3 regions of the Brevibacillus sp. TJ4 genome follow, and region 1 is predicted to be linked to each of the others. Evidence: riboswitches for the same ligand, from Rfam matches in the RefSeq annotation. Region 1 holds a riboswitch; each other region holds the start of a gene.

Region 1 (6,450 bases):
CGAAACGAACGTCTGCGCTGGTTGCTCTTATCCGCTATTTTTGCTGCGATTACGGCTGTGCTGTCCCAGGTCACGATCCCGTTGCCGGTGATCCCGATTACCGGACAGACGCTCGCCGTCGGGCTGGCCGCGACGATATTGGGCAGCCGCTACGGTACGCTGGCAATGCTGATCTACATCCTGCTCGGGGCATTCGGACTGCCTGTCTTTTCCGGAGCAAAGGGCGGGCTCTCTGTCCTGATCGGCCCTTCCGGCGGCTATATTTTCGGGTTTGTGGCGACTGCTTACGTCACCGGACTGATTCTGGAAAAGACGACGTTTACGATAAAAAACGCGGTGATCGCCAACCTGGCCGGCATGGTCGTCACGCTGGCCTTCGGAACCGTGCAGCTCAAATACGTGCTGGCAGTGCCGTGGGCGGAAGCGATGGCATTGGGCGTAACGCCGTTTTTGCTCGTAGGCGTAGTGAAAGCGGTCCTCGCTTCCGTCATCGGCATCAAGGTACGCCAGCGTCTGATTGCCGGCCGTCTGCTGCCTGGCGGGAATTCCGAGGCCAAAATCGTTTGAGCGGTTTGCATAGAGTTCCTCCACTGCCAAATACTATGTGGGCAATCACCCCATAGGAGGAAACCATGAACCTGACAGTATCTGGACCAAAAGGACTTCCCATCTCCGGCAATCTGCTTGCCTTTCGCCGCGATACCTTGCACTACATACAAAAGATGGCCAGGGAGTACGGCGAGGTCGTCCATTTTCGCTTCGGACCCAAGCGACATGTGTACCTGCTGACCAACCCGGATCAGATCAAGGAGGTGCTCGTCACCAAGCAAGCCCACTTTCGCAAAGCGAAGGGATTGCAGGTAGCCAGAGCAGTCGTCGGGGACGGCATTCTCACCAGCGAAGGGGAGAAGCACATGCGTCAGCGCAGGCTGATGCAGCCCGCCTTTCACCGCGACCGGATCAAGGAGTACGGGCAGGTGATGGTCCGCCAGACTGTGGACCTGATGGAAGAGTGGAAGGACGGCGAAATACGCGACATCCATCACGATATGATGAAAGTCACGCTGGCGATTATTACGGAAACGATGTTCGGCAAGACGGTCAAGGAGGAAGCCGACAAAATCGGCCAGGCCATTGACGTCGGACTGAAGTACGTGTCAAACAAGGCGACGTCGTTTATCGACATTCCATTGTCGGTGCCGACGAAAAGCAACCGCGAATTTGTGGATTCGAGCGAGGTACTGGACAAGACGATTTACGATCTCATCGAGGAAGGGCGTAAAAACGAAAGCAAGGGTCGCACCGATTTGCTCAGCATGCTGCTGATGGCTCGGGACGAGGACGACGGCAAAGGCATGACCGATGAGCAGGTGCGCGACGAAGTGATGACGATTTTTGTCGCAGGCCACGAGACGACGGCGAATACGATGTCGTGGATCTTCTATTTGCTGGCTACCCATCCCGAGGTGGAACAAAAGCTGCATGAGGAGTTGGAGGCGGTACTGGAGGGCAGGCTGCCGACCGCTGAAGATGTGCCCAAGTTGGTATATGCCAACCAGATCGTACAGGAGACACTTCGTCTGTACCCGGCAGCATGGACGATCAATCGCGAGGTCGCAGAACAAGTGGAGATCGGCGGACATGTCTACGAGCCCGGGGACACGCTGATGATCAGCCAGTACGTGATGCACCGCGACCCGCGCTATTACGACGAGCCGGAACGCTTTATGCCCGAGCGCTTCGCCGGGGATTTGCTCAAGCGTATCCCGGCGTTCGCCTACTTCCCGTTTGGCGGCGGACCGCGCATCTGTATCGGCAACAACTTCGCCTTGATGGAAGCGGCGCTGCTCCTGGCGACGATCGCCCAGCGCTACCGGCTGCATTTAAAAGAACCGGGACAAGTCGTAGAACCGGAGCCGCTGGTCACGCTCAGGCCAAAAAACGGCCTGCCGATGCGGCTGGAGAAACGCTCATAAGCAAGATGCCAAGCTGCGAAGGCTTGGCATCGTTTCGTTTACAGGCAAAAAAAAAGGCATCTACTCACTTACGGTTGCGCCGCTCAAGTGCCAGATACCAAACTGGGGGTTATTTATCACTGGAAAGCAAATGTTTACAAAAAATATTTTATCAACTAATTATTAAAAAACGATAAATAAACAATAAACGTAAATAAACTATGCGGGGGAAAACGGAATCGTGAACGAAAATGCGCTGCCCACGCCCAACTCGCTGTTTACGCTAATTTCCCCGCCGTGGCGGCGAACAATGCTCTGACAGATGGAAAGCCCGAGACCGGTTCCGCCGTTGTTGCGATTGCGCGATTTGTCCGCACGGTAAAACTTGGTGAAGATTCGCTCCTGGTCCTCCTGGGAGATGCCCTCGCCTTTGTCGATCACGGAGAACAGCACATGGCCATCCCGCTGGTCGCAGGTAATCAGGATCGAGCCGTTCGGCTTGTTGTAGTAGATCGCGTTGTTGATCAGGTTTTCCATGACCCGCCGCAGCTTTCCTTCATCCGCTTCAATGTGCAGTTCGTTGGACACGCGCAGCTTCCAGTGGAAGGAAAGGCCGGCTTCCTTGATGCGCACGAGATAGTCCTCGATGATGCTCTTCATAAAATTTTTTACGTGGATACGGCTGACATTGAGCAAAATTTCCGAGTTGTTCTGGGTAAAATCCTGCAGCTCGTCCAGCAGCAGCTCCATATCGGACGTCTTCTGCTCGATCTTTTTCATCTGCTTCTGGATTCGTTCCAGGTCTGTGACGCGCCCGGAGGAAATGTAGGAAGCGTACCCTTTGATCGTGGTCAGAGGCGTACGGAAATCGTGTGCGACTGCGGAAATCAATTCCGACTGGCGATCCTCCGATATGCGCAGCTCATCGACCATTGCCCGAAAATAGTGGAACAGTTGGCCGAACTCGTCGTGCTTGCGGTATGAGAAGGAGACGAGCCGTTTGCCATCGCGGATTTCCTGTGTGACACGGGACAGATCGTTGACGGGTTTTAAAATCCAACGGACGAACAGCCAGACCAGCACCAGACCGATCAAGAGATGGGTTCCGTAGATAAACCAGATCATCATCGAAACGCCTTTGCTCGCCATGATGTCGTACACGTCGGTGTAAAAGTAGATGATCGTCTCGCGGGAGTCGTGCTGGTAGTGGTACTCGCCGACGATAGTCAGATCGTGCCCCTGATCCATGTATAGCGGTGTGCTGGACGGCGGGATCTTCAGGTCAAAGCTGTATGACGTCTTGGAAAAGATCACATTGCCGTTGGCGTCCTTTACGATCATCCGATACATCAGGTCTTCCGGCAGGGCTTCCTCCAATTCCTTCAGCTCTTCCGGGTCCTTGTAGTTGAGCGAACGCAGCATCTGGATCATCTGCACCTTTTCCGCGGCTTTTTTCTCATTTTGGTACTGGATGTGCCGATCCGTCTTCAACTGCTCCACAATCAAATCTTCAAAGACAAAGCGGAACAGCAAAAAGTTCAAGGCAATCAGGCCGATAAAAGAGAGAAACAGTTTGTTGCGCAGGCTCATTTAGACCTTCTCCCCGATAAACACATAGCCTGTTCCCCACTGTGTCTTGATGAACTGCTGATTCATCTCCAGCTTCTCCCGCAAATTTTTGATGTGGACGGTAACCGTGTTGAGTGAGCCGTACCCGTATCCCCAGACGCGGTCGTAGATTTGTTCCCGCGTAAAGACGATCCCCGCATTCTCGGCAAGAAACGTCAGCAGTTGAAATTCTTTCGTGGAGAGCTCGACCTTTTGCGAATCGACGTAGACCGAATACGTCTCTTTGTGGATGTCAAGCCCTTTGAACCGGAGGACAGTGATCGGCGCTGTCTTTGTGTCGCTTTCCACCTGTTCTTCGGACTGCTTGCGGATGCGTTCATAGCGGCGCAGATGGGCGCGGATGCGAGCGAGCAATTCCTCTGTGTCGAAAGGCTTGGTGATGTAATCGTCTGCTCCGATTTCGAAGCCGACCACCTTGTCGACTGCTTTGCCTTTTGCACTCAAGAACAAGATCGGCACATCCCATTCGCGGCGAATCTGCGAGCACAATTCGTACCCGCTCATATTCGGCATCATAATGTCGAGCAGTATCAGGTTTGGCGTGCTGCCTTGTTTTAGTTGCACGAGAGCGTCTGCGCCATCCTCTGCGGAGGATACCTGGAATCCTTCGTTTTCCAGAATATCTTCCAGCAGCTCGATGATCTCACGGTTATCATCCACGATGAAAATATGTTCGCGCACTGCTATAACCTCCCATGCCTTCTATAATCGTAAATCGTATCCAGTCAGCTTGTTTCTTCCTATCATATCATGCTTTCCCGGAAAGCGTCGGTAGAAGAATCAAGGAAAAGTGGCAACTGGATAAGCGGTTGCTGATCACTGCCACGTCTTGACACCAGGTACTAAATAAAGTCAGAAAAAGCCAGAGACATGCGTCCCTGGCTTTTTTTTATGTAGCCAACCATAAGCCTTTGCCTCGTTCGGCAAGGCTCCACTCTTACTCAGCCGCCGGTTCAGTGGCTGGTTCTGCCACAGCTTCCGGCTTTTCCTCCAGAGCGGGGATGCTGATTCGCTTCGCTCCCACGTAACGCTTGCTCCAGTAGTACGGATCGTTCAACTTGGTGTTGACGACGCCACGGCCTGATTCAGAGTGTACAAACATTCCTTCCCCGATGTAGATGCCCACATGAGAGATGCTGCGGCCGTTGGTATTGAAAAATACCAGATCACCCGGCTGCAAATCCTTTTTTTCGACGGGCGTCCCCACTTGATACTGGGATGCCGAATTTTGCGGCAGCTCTACACCGAGCTTCTCAAAGACGTAATGTGTAAATCCAGAGCAGTCAAACCCTTTTGTAGTCTTGCCAGCACTCTTGTAAGGGACGCCATACAGCTCATCGACTACTTGCATCAGTGCTGTCTGCTCAGCTGCATGCGCTGTGCCAGCTCCCCCAATAAGCATTCCGGCAATGACGAATGAAACGAGAACCTTACGCAAGAATACTGCTCCTCTCATCGGCCTACGAGGTTAGCTGAAGGGTTCGGTAGAAAGGTTTCCCTAGACTGTGCGGTTTCCACAGCCATTCACCCCAAAAACATGGTTCCCCCGCTTCCATATAGAAGAAATGGAATTCGGCATTTTCGATATTTTTTTACACATAGCCCTACGTATTCCATGCATAAGAGGCATTTCCTTCTTTTTTATCGTTTCGTTCACATTTTCGTCACAATATTCCGTCGAAATGTGTAACCTATTTTTTTGACAAGCGTAGTGGACTGCACATATCTGAGCGTAAAGGAGCTTGTCCGATCAAGGCTGGAAGGGCGATCCGTCCAGGGACGGAGAAAAAAACCAATCGCCCGCCCGTTATGGGAGACAGGGAGACAAGGCTACAATAAGGCCATGAGGTTGATAACCTGGCAAATGCACCAGCAGATGTCGTTAGGAGGAAGGATAAGATGGGAGAGCGGTCTGGAAAGATACTGCTCGGGCTAGTCCTTTTGATGGTCGGCGGTTTGATATTGCTGGACCTGATCGGGATCGACGGAGGGCGCATCATCGGCCTGTTGATCGCGGCTGTGATCATGGTGTACGGGATCCGCAAAATGATGCGAAGCACCGGCTCCCGCATATGGGGAGTGCTGATCTTTCTCTTTGGATTCCTGATGCTGATCGGAAAGCTGAATCTGTTCTTTACCAGCTTGCTGGCGATCGGTGTCATCTACATCGGTTACAAGCTGATTCGTTCTCAGGACGACTCCGAACAGGCTCCATCTGAATGGGAGCGGCAATGGGCCAAGCGCGTATTGCGGGAATCCGAATCACTCGATCAGTGGGAAGAACGACTGACCCGAAACAAACAGTAGCAACAGGTTTAAGCAAGAGTCTTTTGAATCGAGAATCCGATGTGATATGATGAGGAGGAAAATGAGATGAGTATTTTTAAAAGATTGCGTGACTTGACAGTAGCTTCGGTAAATGACGTGCTGGACTCTATGGAAGATCCGGTTGTAATGCTGAATCAGTACATGCGTGACATGGAAGTGGAAATCGGTCAGGCCGAGGTAGCTGTCGCCCGCCAGGTGGCACAGGAGAAGAAATTCCGCCAGCAATTGGAGGAAGCCAAGGCACAAGTGGAAAAACGCGATCGCCAGGTGAAGCTCGCCCTCGTAGAAGGCGAAGAGGAATTGGCGCGCAGAGCATTGGCTGACAAGAAGCTCTATGAAGCCAGAGTAGAGGAATACGAGCAACTGTACCATACTGCTTCCGAGGCAGCCGGTCAAATGCGCGAGAAGTTGGCGGAGCTGAAGGAAGAGTTCTATAAAATGCGTGCCAAAAAGTACACGCTGATGGCCCGAGCGCAAGTGGCTCGCACCCAAAAGCGCGTCAATGACGCAGTCGTAGGCATGGGGAAACATACAGCAG
Region 2 (6,450 bases), 1.6 Mb from region 1:
AGGGAGAGACATGATTTTTTTGGAAGTCATCATGCCGGTACTGCTGATATTTTTTTCTGGCTACGTTTTGCAGCGGATTTACAAACTCGATCTCAAGCCGATTTCCACGCTTGCCATCTACGTCCTGTCGACGGCGCTGGTGTTTCGCACCTTTTACAAGACGCCGCTGGACATGCAGCTTTTTTACATTATCGTCATCTCGATGCTCTTGACGTTGGGGCTGATCGGGATCACCTACCTGACGGCGAAGTGCTTCAAGTACGATAGGCAGCAGGAGAGTGCCATGATGCTCTCTACAGCGTTTATGAACAGCGGGAACTACGGAACCCCGATCATTTTGTTCGCCTACGGGGAGGCGGGGTTTGACTACGCGGTGCAAATTATGGTGTTCCACGGGATTATCATGGGTGTGTTCGGCGTCTATTTTGCTTCCCGCGGCAAGGGCGGGGTGAAGGATGCCGTCCGCAACGTGCTGAAGCAGCCGTCCAACCACGCGTTTATCGTTGCGATTTTGCTCCAGCAGGCGCACATCGTCATTCCGGACAGCTACTACCAGGCGATTGACCTCGTGGCGCAGGCGGGGATTCCTGTAGTCATGCTGATTCTCGGGATGCAGTTGGCCAACGTGTCAGCCAAAGAGCTGAACTGGCGGGAGCTAAGTGTCGCCAGCGTGATTCGGCTTGTCGCTTCCCCAGTGCTCGCCTATTTGATCTGTCTCATGTTTCCGATCGACCCGCTTTTGCAGAATGTACTGATCATTTTGGCGGCGATGCCATCTGCGGCGACGACGGCGATGTACGCGATCCAGTTCAACGCCAGGCCGCAATTTGTCTCCAGCAGCGTGCTGGTGACGACTGTGATGTCTGTCGGGACGTTGACGTTTTTGCTGCACATCCTGCAATAGCTGTAGCGGCGCGGCTGAGATAGGCACTTCGGGACCGCTTAGCGTGAATATGCAAGGAAATGGGAGGATACGTTTGAAAGGTGTCCCTTGATTCCGGTTAACTCGCTCTGAGGCAGGTTAGCTCACGTATATGATGAATTTTCAGAATTGAGGGGTATCCGATATTATGGTAACTTATTACGTACAGACTCGTACATGAGGCAGAGGAGATGAAGGAAGAGGGACCATCAAACTTCATATCGGGCCTAGTTCCGTCACAGACGGAAGCGGGGGAACCATTTTTGGGGTTAATTCTGTGTAAACAGAAGGGGTGCAAACTGCCATCCTACCCGTCAGCTAACCTCGTCGGCTAAAGCAGGATCTGCATATTACGTTTCATCATCCGCTTGTTTTGCGTAGCAGCAACAGCTCTCTTTGGGCTATCTGCTGGGAGTCATTCAAGCGTTCGTTTTCCATAATTTGGAAAGTGAAGACGAAGCACTGCTTTAGTCGGGAAGGGCCCTGACCAAGAGCATGCTTCGTCTTTTTGTTTGGAAAAAATCAAAAAAGGAGCGATGAAGATGATTACCTTTCACCAAGTCAAGAAGAGCATCGGGGATGTGTCGATCATCAAGGGGTTGGATTTGCAGATCAAGGCAGGAGAGCTGTTCGTCCTGATTGGCCCGAGTGGCTGCGGAAAGACGACGACGATGAAGATGATCAACCGCCTGATCGAGCCGTCTTCGGGCAAGATCGAGATCAACGGGGAAGACATCGCTTTGGCAAACCCTGTTGAGCTGAGGCGAAATATCGGATATGTGATTCAGCAAATCGCCTTGTTTCCGCATATGACTATCGGTCAAAACGTCGCACTAGTCCCAAAATTGAAAAAAATGGACGCTGCCAAATACGAACAGCGAGTCGATGAATTGCTGGATATGGTGGGACTCGATCCCAAGGTGTTCAAGCACCGCTATCCTGCCGAGCTGAGCGGGGGTCAACAACAGCGTGTAGGCGTGATTCGGGCGATGGCCGCCGATCCGCCGATTATCTTGATGGATGAACCGTTTAGCGCTCTGGACCCGATCAGCCGGGAGCAGCTCCAGGATGACTTCGTCCATCTGCAAAAGACGATCAACAAGACGATTGTTTTTGTGACGCACGATATGGATGAAGCGATCAAGATCGCCGACCGCATTTGTCTGTTGAAAGACGGGCAGGTCGTCCAGCTTGACACGCCGGAAAAAATACTGCAGCGGCCAGCTAACGAGTTTGTGGCCAGCTTTATCGGCTCCAAGCGTCTGCGCACAGCCCAGGAGCGCGGTGCCGCCGCAACTGCCGCGAAAAAGACGGTGCAGCTACCGCGCTTGGGTATATCCTAACAGCGGGGTGATGACATGAATGACTTTATGCAATTTTTGGTGGAGCGACGTGAACAAATCCTGACCCTGGTCTGGGAGCACAGCTATATTTCTTTTCTGGCTGTCATGGGCGGTTTTTTGATCGCTGTTCCGCTCGGGATCATCCTGACCCGGACGAAAACGATCAACCGTTACGTAATGGGATTTGTCAACATTTTACAGACGATTCCCAGCCTTGCCTTGCTTGGCTTTATGATTCCGCTGCTGGGGATCGGAGCGGTCCCGGCCATCTTCGCTCTCTTTCTCTATTCGTTGCTGCCGATGGTCCGGAACGCGTATACGGGGATTAAAGAGGTCGATCCTGCGCTGGTCGAGGCAGCGCGCGGGATGGGCATGACCAGCTTGCAGATTTTGTGGAAAGTCGAACTGCCGATGGCGATCTCGATCATCATGGGCGGGTTTCGCACGGCGACGATCTACACGATCAGTTGGGCTACACTGGCGGCCGTCATCGGCGGCGGTGGGCTCGGCTACTTCGTCTTCACCGGACTTGGGGTTGCGAACAACAACATGTTGATTACCGGTGCGCTCGCAACCGCAATGCTGGCGATGATCGCTGATTTCATTACGAGAAAGATACAAGGTGTCTGCACGCCGAAAGGACTGCGGGCAAAGCGCGCCGATTGAAAATGAGGGGGACTACAGAGATGAAGAAAAACTGGATAAAGATGATGTTTGTATCCATGTTCAGCCTGGCGTTATTGGCTGGATGCGGATCGAGTGACGTGGTAAAGATCGGCCATCAGCCGACTTCGGAGGGGACGATCCTCGCCCATATTTTGCAGCAATTGATCGAAGACAAGACTGATATCAAAACCCAGCTTGTCGGTGGATTGGGAAGTACGCCGATCGTACTGCAAGCGATGGAGAACGACGACATCCAGATTGCCTCGGCCCGCTACGTCGGTACGGACTTGACGAGCAGCCTGGGACTGGAGGAGTTCAGCAAAGACCCGCAAGAAGCGTTTGAACTGGTGAAAAACGGCGTGGCAGAAAAGTTTGACCAGATGTGGTTCCCGTCTTACGGGTTTGACAACACGTATATTTTCACCGTCAGAAAAGAGATTGCCGAACAATACAATCTCAAAACCGTCTCCGATCTGGCAGCGGTCGCTGGCGAGATGAATCTGGGTACGGACACAGCCTGGCTGGAGCGCCCGAATGACGGATATGCTGCATTCCAGGAAGCGTATGGCATCAAATTTGGAAAAACGACTCCGATGGACATCGGACTGGTGTACAAAGCGGTAGCGAATGGCGAAGTCGACGTCGTCCTGGCGTATTCGACCGACGCCCGCTTGCAGGAATTCGGTCTCGTCACACTGGAAGACGACAAGCACTTTTTCCCGCCGTACGGAGCGTCTCCGGTAGCCCGCAACGATACGCTGGAGAAGCATCCGGAGCTGGCTGAAGTAATCGACATGCTGAGCGGCAAAATCGATACGGAAAAAATGACGGAGCTCAATTACAAAGGGGATATTGAACAGCTTGATCCGGCTGAAATCGCCAGAGAGTTTCTGCTCGAACAAGGGCTGTTGAGTGAATAAAGCAAGCAAATTTACGGAGGGGAGGTAGATGCGATGGAGACCCTGATGGGAACGATTCAGTACATGGTGAGATATTGGGATCAGATCGCCTCGCTCACCGGGGAGCATCTGATTATGAGCGCCAGCGCAATCGTGATCGCGATCGCAGTGGGGGTTCCGCTGGCGATCCTGATGACCCGCAACCAGACGCTTGCTGTTGCCATCCAAAACGTCATCAATACGATTCAGACGATTCCTGCGATCTCGATGCTGTTGATCATTATGATTTTTCTCGGGCTGGGGTACAGTACGGCAATTACCGCACTGGCGCTCTACTCGCTCTTGCCCATCGTGCAAAACACGTATTCCGGCTTGGCCAATGTGGATAAAAACATGATCGAGGCAGGACGGGGAATGGGTATGACCCCGCTGCAGCTTTTGCTCAAGGTGAAAATCCCGCTTTCCTTGCCGGTGATCCTGACCGGGATACGGGTCGCCTCGGTGGTAGCGATCGGGACAGCGACGATCGCCACCTTCGTCGGGGCGGGAGGTCTGGGAGAAATGATCATGCGCGGTATCGCGACGACCGATGACATCAAGATTTTCGCCGGAGCGATTCCGGCAGTCGTCATCGTCATTCTCGTCGATCTGCTGATGGGCCGGATCGAAAAGAGAGCCAGCTTTCGCGTAAGTACAGGACGGGCGGGCAAGTAGCCACACACGTTCGCGGTTGATTGATCGCCAACAAAAAAGGTCTGATCCGATTCGGGTCAGGCTTTTTTGTGTGCGGCCAGGCAGGTCAAGCGATCCGATCGCGCCACACTTGCACAGCGTACTAAGGAAACGGCATATCGGCTGTCGTGCTTTTTTCATGCAGGGCTGTATCGGCATTGCCCTTGACCTTTTTTGACCGGACGCACTACACTAGACGAATAATCAGGAGAGACGGAATTCTCTGAACAAGATCACGACGAAGAAGGGGCGATTTGCATGATACAGCATAACCTCAATCTGCAAACAGAGTGGTTTCAGGCGATCATTCATTCCATCCACGATGGAGTGCTGGTCATTGATCGCGATGAGATTGTCCGTCTGATCAATCCAGAGTATACGCGAATCACCGGGGTAAAGCCGGAGATGATCATCGGCAAGCCGCTGCGTGAAGTGCGGCCGGGTGCGCAACTGGTGGAGACGCTCAAGGACGGACAAACGAGAGTCGGGATTTACCGCCGGGAGGGGAGTACAGAATATGTCGTGGACATGGCTCCGATCCATATCGACGGGCAAATCATCGGCGCTGTCTCCATCTGCAAGGGACTGACAGAAGTTCACAAGCTGGCGCGGGAACTTGCGAAAAACAAGGAAAAACTGCTTCAACTGGAAAAAACGGTAGACTCGCTGTACAGGGCGAAATACAGCTTCGCACAGATCGTCGGAGCGGATCAGGGGCTAAAAGAAGTCGTCCACATCGCCAAAAAGGCAGCAGATTCTCATCTTCCCGTGCTGATTACCGGAGAAAGCGGCACGGGGAAGGAGCTGTTTGCCCAAGCGATCCACAATGCAAGCAAACGGGCCGATCGACCGTTTATTCCCGTCAACTGCGCAGCGATTCCTGCGTCCCTGCTGGAGAGCGAGCTGTTCGGCTACGAGGAAGGGTCTTTTACGAACGCGAAAAAAGGCGGGAAAACCGGATTGTTCGAGATCGCCCACGGCGGAACGATTTTTCTGGATGAAATCGCGGAACTGCCCTACGACTTGCAGGCCAAGCTGCTGCGCGTGCTTCAGGAGCGGTCGATCCGCAAAGTGGGAGAAGTGCGGGAAAGAGAGATCGATGTGCGCGTGATTGCGGCCACGAACAGGGATTTGCAGCATCTCGTCGAAAAAAACCGCTTTCGCGAGGATTTGTACTACCGCCTCCATGTGTTGACGATCCGGATTCCTTCTTTGCGGGAGCGCAGGGGAGACATTCCAGAGCTGGTTACCGCCTTTCTTTCCGCCTCAGCCGACAGGGGCCAGCCGGCTTGGACGATGGAGGAGGAAGCGCTGCATGCGCTGAAACAGTATCACTGGCCGGGAAATATACGCGAACTGAAAAATACGGTGGATTACGGCGTCTGCATGGCAGAGAGTGCGGAAGTCCGCCTGCACGACTTGCCGGACTACATCATTTCGGCTGCGCGTGAAGCTCCGCGTATTCTCTCCCACGATGCGCGTCCTACCTTGCGCGAAGTGGTTGACGATGCGGAGCGAACATGGATCAGCGAGACGCTGGCGCAGTTTGGCAACGATCTGGAGGATCGGAAGAAAGCAGCCCAGACGCTGGGAATCTCTCTGGCGACGCTGTACAACAAGATGAAAAGGTACAATCTCGGGGGCTCCCACTATTCCAAATAATTAGAATCTCGTTCTAAAAATGAAAAACGTGCCATGCAATGCCTGTATTCGCCTGTTTTTTGGCTGAATATCCCCCGGTTATTTTACAAAGTTGGAATGACGAAGGAAGAGAAAGCGCTTCATAAAAGCGCTTTCTTTTTTGGTACGGTCTTTGCAATGAGAAAAGAGGGAGGGTATTTATCCGTACTTTGATAGGAGGTAGGCTATGCTAGCGCTTCTCGGTTTT
Region 3 (6,450 bases), 1.5 Mb from region 1:
CATGGAGAGAAAAATCAAGCAAGCAATCGAAAAGGATCTGCACCGAACCATGAACAAGCTGCAAAAACAATGGAAGCTGGACGTGGTCGGATTTGATGAAAGTTACTATGAAAAGGCGCCGGATACGTGGAAACAGCAGAAAGCGCAATGGAGCCAAATCTTTTCCCAGATGCAGGTTCGGTATCGGATAAAGGTGACGCTTGATCATCCTGGTTTAATCAAGCGAGCTGCTACGGGAAAGCCGGAGGATGTGAACAAGCCGTGAAAAGCTGGGCAGTCTATCGACCTTTGACTTTGCTTGTATGCTGCTGCCTGCTCCTCACAGGATGCTGGGATCGGGTGGAGGTCAATGATTTGGCGATCGTATCAGGTATGGCTATCGATCTGGATAAAAATCAGCAAATCACCGTGTCAGTTCAGGTATTGTCGCCCCGTTCCATGGGCGCGAGAGGAGGAAGCGGAGGAGGCAGTACGAAAGTGGCCTTTGTGCGTTCCGCAAAAGGGATCACGATTTCTGACGCTTTGTCGCAAATTCAAAAAAAGTTGTCACGTCAAATTTTTTTGGGTCATTGTTGGGTTTTCATCTTTGGTGAAAAAATGGCGGAGGCCGGCATAACCGACATGATCGATTTCTTTTCCCGGCACCCGGAGACGCGCAACCGCGCCCAGTTGTTTGTAAGCAAGGGAGAAGCGTTTCGCCTGCTGCAGTTGGTTCCCCCCCTGGAGAGACACGCGCCGGATGTTCTGCGGGATTTGGCCAAGCAAAATGTCGGACCATCCGTTACGCTGGTAGACGTGACGCAAATGATGCGGGGGGAAGCAAAAACCGTTATCATGCCTATGATGGCGATATTGCCGCTACAGGGGGATACGAAAAAAAACGAGACGGTTCCCTACTTTGTGGGCTCGGCTATCTTTGACCACGGAAAAATGGTAGGGCAACTGTCCAGCAAGATTACGCGCGGGGTAATGTGGCTGCGAAACGAGATATCGCGATCTACTGTGACGGTAAAAGTACAAGGCGTAAAGGGGTATATCTCGGTAGCGCCGATTCGGGAAAAAGCCGAATTGGAGCCGCGGATTGAAAACGGCAAATGGACTATGAAAATTAAAATTGAAGCGGTAGGGAACGTGCTGGAGAACGGGACCAATCTCGATTTGAGCAGTCGCAAATGGATCGCTGCGGTCCAGCGTGCTATGCGGGAGGAGGTTGAAAACAGAATCAAGATGTCACTGGAAGTGCTGCAAAAAAAAATGAATGTGGATGTCGTCGGTTTTGCCAGGAGGTTCAATCAGAAGTATCCGGATGAATTCGCCAAAGTCAAGGACAATTGGAAAGAAATGTTCCCGGAGATCGAACTCGATCTGGAGGTAAAATCGTTTATCCGCCGGGCAGGCATGACGGGTGAGCCTTCGGGCTTGCCGGAAACGGAAGTAGATGAATAACGGGTGGCCAGGCCGTATTTTCCCATGTGCGGCCTGGTTGACCATCACTGTGGGAAGCGGTAGTATGAGAAGGATGTTTTTAATTCATGCAATGTCCGAAAAATGGGAAAATACGGATGGTGAAAAATGAGCAGAAAAGAGCGTATCGCCGAGCTGGAGCTGGTACGAGCCTTCGGGTTTCTGGCGGTCGTCTACCAGCATGTGCTCGGTGTGTACATGCAGGCGCCAAACATCGACGAGCAGACTGCGGTTGCTTATGGAATGTTGTTCCATTTGTTGAAATTTGCCGTCCCTGCCTTTATTTTCATTACGGGTTTTGTCTTGTTTTACAACTACTACGAGAAGATTCCCTATCTTTCTTTTATGCAAAAAAGAGGGAAGGAAATTCTTTTGCCTTATTTGCTATGGTCGGCGATCTACTTTTTACTGGCTCCCCGTTTGGATGGCGAAAATAGCCTGATCTGGAATGTAGCAAAAATTGTGGGCACGGGAAGTGCATCGTATCATCTGTGGTTTGTCGTGATGATCTTCCAGTTTTACTTGTTCTATCCGCTCTGGCAGCGGCTGTTTCGCTTTTTGCGCAGGCACTCCGGCACAGTTGGCAAATTTGTCATCGTGGCAGGGCTTACAGCAGGCGGGTACGCGCTGTTGATGTGGTTTTCGGCGCGCTATATCCCCGCTCAAGGCTTCCGCTTTGACCAGGCCTGGCTGGATGCCTATCTGATCAAATACCGGGATCGCAACGCGCTCTACTACTTTTTCTACTTCCTGATGGGAGGGGTCGGCGCGATCAGCTTGCCGCTGTTTCGCGCGAAGGTGAAGCAGCACTGGCTATCGATCACAGGCTTGTTTCTGTTGCTGTACGCCTACATCGGGTACGAGCTGTTCCGGGATTCGGGCGATGGGCTGATCAATCTCAATGTCGCTACGTCTCTCAAGCCTTCGATGTTTGTGTATACGGTTTTTCAGCTTTTGCTCGTCTATCTCGTGGCTCTATTGCTTTCCGCAAGACCGAACCGCTTGACAGCATGGCTGACGGAATTCGGCAAACATTCGTTCGGGGCGTATCTCGTCCATGCGCTGGTGCTGACGTACGTGATGAAGGGCTTGCGTTCCGTGGAGCTGTTCCACACGGGAATCATGGGCAGCTTTGTTGCCTTTGTACTGTGTTCTCTCATTTCCTTTGGCGTCTCGTATGGCATTAGCAAAATACCGTTTGGCTATCTGCTGGTGGGGTCGGCGCCGAAGAAGCAGAAGAGAGCGATTCCTGTTGCCGACAATGTACGAAAAGAAGCGATGTAAATGAAACCGGGGCTATCCTGCGTCAGAAGACGTTTGGATAGCCCCGGATTGTTTTGCTGTCGTTTATTTCGCCTGTTCCAGATCCTTTACGCCGCTGTAGATCAAGGAGAACAGCTCATCAATATCGGATTCCTCGATGCAGGAGAAAGCGATGCGCAGATCGGTGTCGCCCAGTGCGATTGTACCGACGCCATACTTTTCCAAAAGATGTGAGCGCAAGGTGTCGGCATCGACGGTTTTCAGCTTCAGGCACATAAAGTAACCGGAGTTGAACGGATAGTAGCTCCAGGCGTCATCGTACTTTCCGCTGTCCAGAATCGCCTTCACGCGGTTGGCGCGTCGTTTCATAATCTCGAACTTTTCTGCTTTTTGCTGGGCAAACTCGTCAGAAGTAAGAGCATGCAGGACGAAGGTTTGCGATGGATGCGGTCCGCTGGAAATTGTCGAGCGGATGATCCCCAGTGTTTTTTGTTCCAGTGCGCCAAGCAAATCGGCAGAGCCGCCGCCGTACGTGATGAAGCCGACACGGAAGCCCCAGACGTACTCTTCCTTGGTAGCGCCGTCGACCTTGATCGGCAGAATACGGGGGTGCAGCTCGCTCAAGTTGGCGAACAGGGATTCTTTCAGTGAATCTTCAAAGAACAGACCAAAATAGGCGTCATCCGTCACTACGACAATATTGATGCCAGCTTCCGCACCTGCGAGGAGAGCTTCTACGATCTCTTTTCCTTCCTCTGCTCCAGGCGTGTAGCCGGTCGGGTTGTTGGGGAAGTTGAGCACGACGATCGCTTTTCCTTTGCCCTGTTGCGCCAAAATGGCCTCTTTCAGCCCGGCTGCGTTGAACGTCATTTTTTCGTTGTAAAGCGGATAGTAGACCATTTCTGCACCACGGCGAACCGAGAAGGTCAGCTCGTAGTTTTCCCAGTTTTTGTCGGGGACGATAACACTGTCCCCTTGATCGGCGAACAGATCAGCAACTACGCTCAACCCGTGGGTCAAAGCATTGGTGACAATCGGGTTGCCGAAGGATTTGGAAGCGAGACCTGGCTGTTCCTCGATCATTTTTTTGCGCCATGCGCTTCGCAGCTCAGGTTTTCCGGCTGGCGGCGCGTACTCGTACAAATCTTTCGGATTATAGGCAGAAAGCGTATCCTGGATGACCTTCAGGTGCATCGGCTGTCCGTCTTCCAACGCGATGCCGATCGTTGCGTTGTATTTTTTGGCTTTTGCCTTTGCTTCAGCGGATTGGCTGAGAATGCCTTCTTTGGGGAAGTAGATAAGTCTGCCGATATGCGACAGCATGTGGAACACGTGCGGATTTTCCCGCTGAATTGTTTGGTTCAGTTGTGAAGCCAGTGAATGCATGATAGCCTCCCTCTTTTGTTTTCCATCAGACAAATGGGTTTGTGAAAGTGAATGAGCGACTTCATTATCAGAAATCAAATGTTTACAGTCGCGTAATCCTGTACACAATCATTCTTACACGTTAAAGATAGCGTATCTATACGCATTTGTCATCCGGCGGCGAAGGATTTTTCTCGAATCGGGCACAGGTAGTATTCGTTCCTCGGTGCGGTATGTAAAAAAACCATGCTCCTGATGGAAGCATGGTTTTTGTCCCGTTCTTATCCAGCAAATGTTTGGACCCAGTAGCCATTTACATAGCCAACGCCGATTTTGGTGAAGGAACCATTCAAAATGTTCTGGCGGTGACCCGGGCTATTCATCCATTGTGTCATAACTTCTTCCGGGCTGCGTTGCCCCATGGCAATGTTTTCTCCTGCTGTTTGGTAGGAGATGCCAAATTGTTTCATCATGTCAAATGGAGAGCCGTACGTCGGGCTGGTGTGGCTGAAGTAGTTGTTTTGCGCCATGTCATTTGCCTTGGCAGTCGCCACTTTATTCAGCGCTTCATCCATTTGCAGCGGAGCCAGACCTGCTTTTGCACGTTCCTGGTTTACCAGGTCAGCGACTTGCTTGGTGAAGGAGGCTGCATCCCCTTGTTGTCCAGTAGCCGGTTGTGTCTGTGCTGGTGCCGGCTGGGTTTGAGCTGGTGCCGGAGCTGGAACAACTTGTTGTTGCTGCGGCGGTGCTGCCGGTTTTGGCTGAACCGGAACGTACTGGTTCATTTGCCCGCCATATTGAGGGAAGTAGTTTCCGTTCATCGTGTACGGAATCCACTGTTTGAAATTGCTATATTGTTTCAGGGAAGCAAATGGAGCTCCTGCTGTCATGTTCTTTGCCTGTGGCGGGCACCAGGATGCTGCCGATGCAGTGCCAGTCAAGCTGGTCAATCCCAATCCCAAGCCCATGACCATCGCGATGCTTATATTGCGAATGCGTTTCATGTTCATACTGTTATCGTCTCCTTTTTTTTGCCTACGAGGTTAGTTGTCGGATTCGGGTTGAGGAAACACCCCTACGCCAATGGCGATTCACCCCATGCGAAGCAAGTCCTTCGCAAAAAAAAAATCCCCCGCACTCTCCGTTCCCGGAAAGTTTCGGCTGGTTTGTTTGGCATGTACAAGAATAACAGACGATCGCATGGGAAAACTACCTGTAATTATTGGCAGCCTATGTAAAACTATCAGGAAGAAGGCAAAGAAAAGAGAGAGTATGGGGGGTGAGCATACTCTCTCTTTATCAATTACATGTCCGCACCGGTTACAAGCAGATGTCGATATCCAGAGGCGAGAATTGGCTGTTCAAGACAGTGTAGCCATTCAGAACGCCACCGCCGAGGGCGGTACGTCCGTAGGTCGTAATTTGTACGTTTTCGCTGCCGGGATCTTCTACAGTGAGTCGGATTTCATAGTGGTTTGCAGAGGGGACTGCTGCGTTGAACGTGACGCGCGTATTGCCAGGGACGACTTGAGTGACATCGACGAGAGTAGATACCGGATTGGTCTGCGTAACCGTGTTGCCCCAGTCCAGAACCTGCATGCGGATGACTACTTCCTCGAGGTTTTGGTTGACGACGTCGATGTGGGCATCGATCGTCACAGCCTGGTTGTTTTGCAAGAGACCACTGCTTCGCACAGTAGCATTTTCTTCACGGCGAGAACGCACGCGTCGTGTCCCTCTTTCAAGACTATTATTTTCGCGGTCTGTCATATGCTTCACTCCTTTCTTTTCTATCTGGCGGGACAATACTACTTTATTGATATTTCCATTTTTTTGTAACGGCTAACGGTGGAGGACGAGCAACCATTTCTTGAACAAACCCCTCATTTGTACGTTTTTTCTTGTTGGACAAGGCTTAGACGCAATTCCTGCTAGACTTGCATAAAGCCCCCCTCTTATGGAAAACATTCACACGACAGCATTTTTTACTACGAAAGGGAAGGGAAGAGAAATGGACGACAACAAGAACGGCACTGTGGAAGACAAAAACACCCTGACCAACCGACAGGGGCACCCGATTACCGATAACCAGAATTTGCGAACGGTGGGCAATCGTGGTCCGACGGTATTGGAAAACTACGATTTTCTCGAAAAAATCACACACTTTGACCGTGAAAGAATTCCAGAACGCGTCGTACATGCCAGAGGCGCGGGAGCCCACGGCTATTTCGAAGCGTACGGAAAAGCAGGGGATGAGCCGATCTCCAAATATACGCGGGCCAAGCTGTTCCAGGAAGCAGGCAAAAGAACCCCTGTATTCGTACGTTTTTCAACGGTTATTCACGGGATCCACTCCCC

The links. Region 1 has a riboswitch for cyclic di-AMP ahead of ACAF76_RS17465 (C40 family peptidase). Riboswitches for the same ligand answer to the same signal wherever they lie in the genome.
Region 2: another riboswitch for cyclic di-AMP. It lies ahead of ACAF76_RS03900 (ABC transporter ATP-binding protein); the one in region 1 lies ahead of ACAF76_RS17465 (C40 family peptidase).
Region 3: another riboswitch for cyclic di-AMP. It lies ahead of ACAF76_RS10130 (CAP domain-containing protein); the one in region 1 lies ahead of ACAF76_RS17465 (C40 family peptidase).

Annotation. Positions count from the first base shown of each region.
Region 1 is NZ_CP185865.1:3,566,911-3,573,360, reverse strand. Features, by position in the region: gene ACAF76_RS17485 (biotin transporter BioY) at 1-567, shown strand, start outside; gene ACAF76_RS17480 (cytochrome P450) at 633-1,976, shown strand; gene ACAF76_RS17475 (sensor histidine kinase) at 2,175-3,545, opposite strand; gene ACAF76_RS17470 (response regulator transcription factor) at 3,546-4,265, opposite strand; gene ACAF76_RS17465 (C40 family peptidase) at 4,522-5,022, opposite strand; cyclic di-AMP (ydaO/yuaA leader) riboswitch at 5,027-5,172, opposite strand; gene ACAF76_RS17460 (LiaF transmembrane domain-containing protein) at 5,484-5,891, shown strand; gene ACAF76_RS17455 (PspA/IM30 family protein) at 5,958-6,450, shown strand, end outside.
Region 2 is NZ_CP185865.1:840,174-846,623, forward strand. Features, by position in the region: gene ACAF76_RS03895 (AEC family transporter) at 11-904, shown strand; cyclic di-AMP (ydaO/yuaA leader) riboswitch at 1,137-1,270, shown strand; partial or broken gene ACAF76_RS03900 (ABC transporter ATP-binding protein) at 1,465-2,223, shown strand; gene ACAF76_RS03905 (ABC transporter permease) at 2,281-2,931, shown strand; gene ACAF76_RS03910 (osmoprotectant ABC transporter substrate-binding protein) at 2,967-3,851, shown strand; gene ACAF76_RS03915 (ABC transporter permease) at 3,885-4,544, shown strand; gene ACAF76_RS03920 (sigma-54 interaction domain-containing protein) at 4,821-6,224, shown strand; gene ACAF76_RS03925 (CitMHS family transporter) at 6,430-6,450, shown strand, end outside.
Region 3 is NZ_CP185865.1:2,066,194-2,072,643, forward strand. Features, by position in the region: gene ACAF76_RS10110 (Ger(x)C family spore germination protein) at 1-265, shown strand, start outside; gene ACAF76_RS10115 (Ger(x)C family spore germination protein) at 262-1,446, shown strand; gene ACAF76_RS10120 (acyltransferase) at 1,573-2,748, shown strand; gene ACAF76_RS10125 (aminotransferase class I/II-fold pyridoxal phosphate-dependent enzyme) at 2,812-4,113, opposite strand; gene ACAF76_RS10130 (CAP domain-containing protein) at 4,374-5,096, opposite strand; cyclic di-AMP (ydaO/yuaA leader) riboswitch at 5,110-5,265, opposite strand; gene ACAF76_RS10135 (hypothetical protein) at 5,413-5,817, opposite strand; gene ACAF76_RS10140 (catalase) at 6,104-6,450, shown strand, end outside.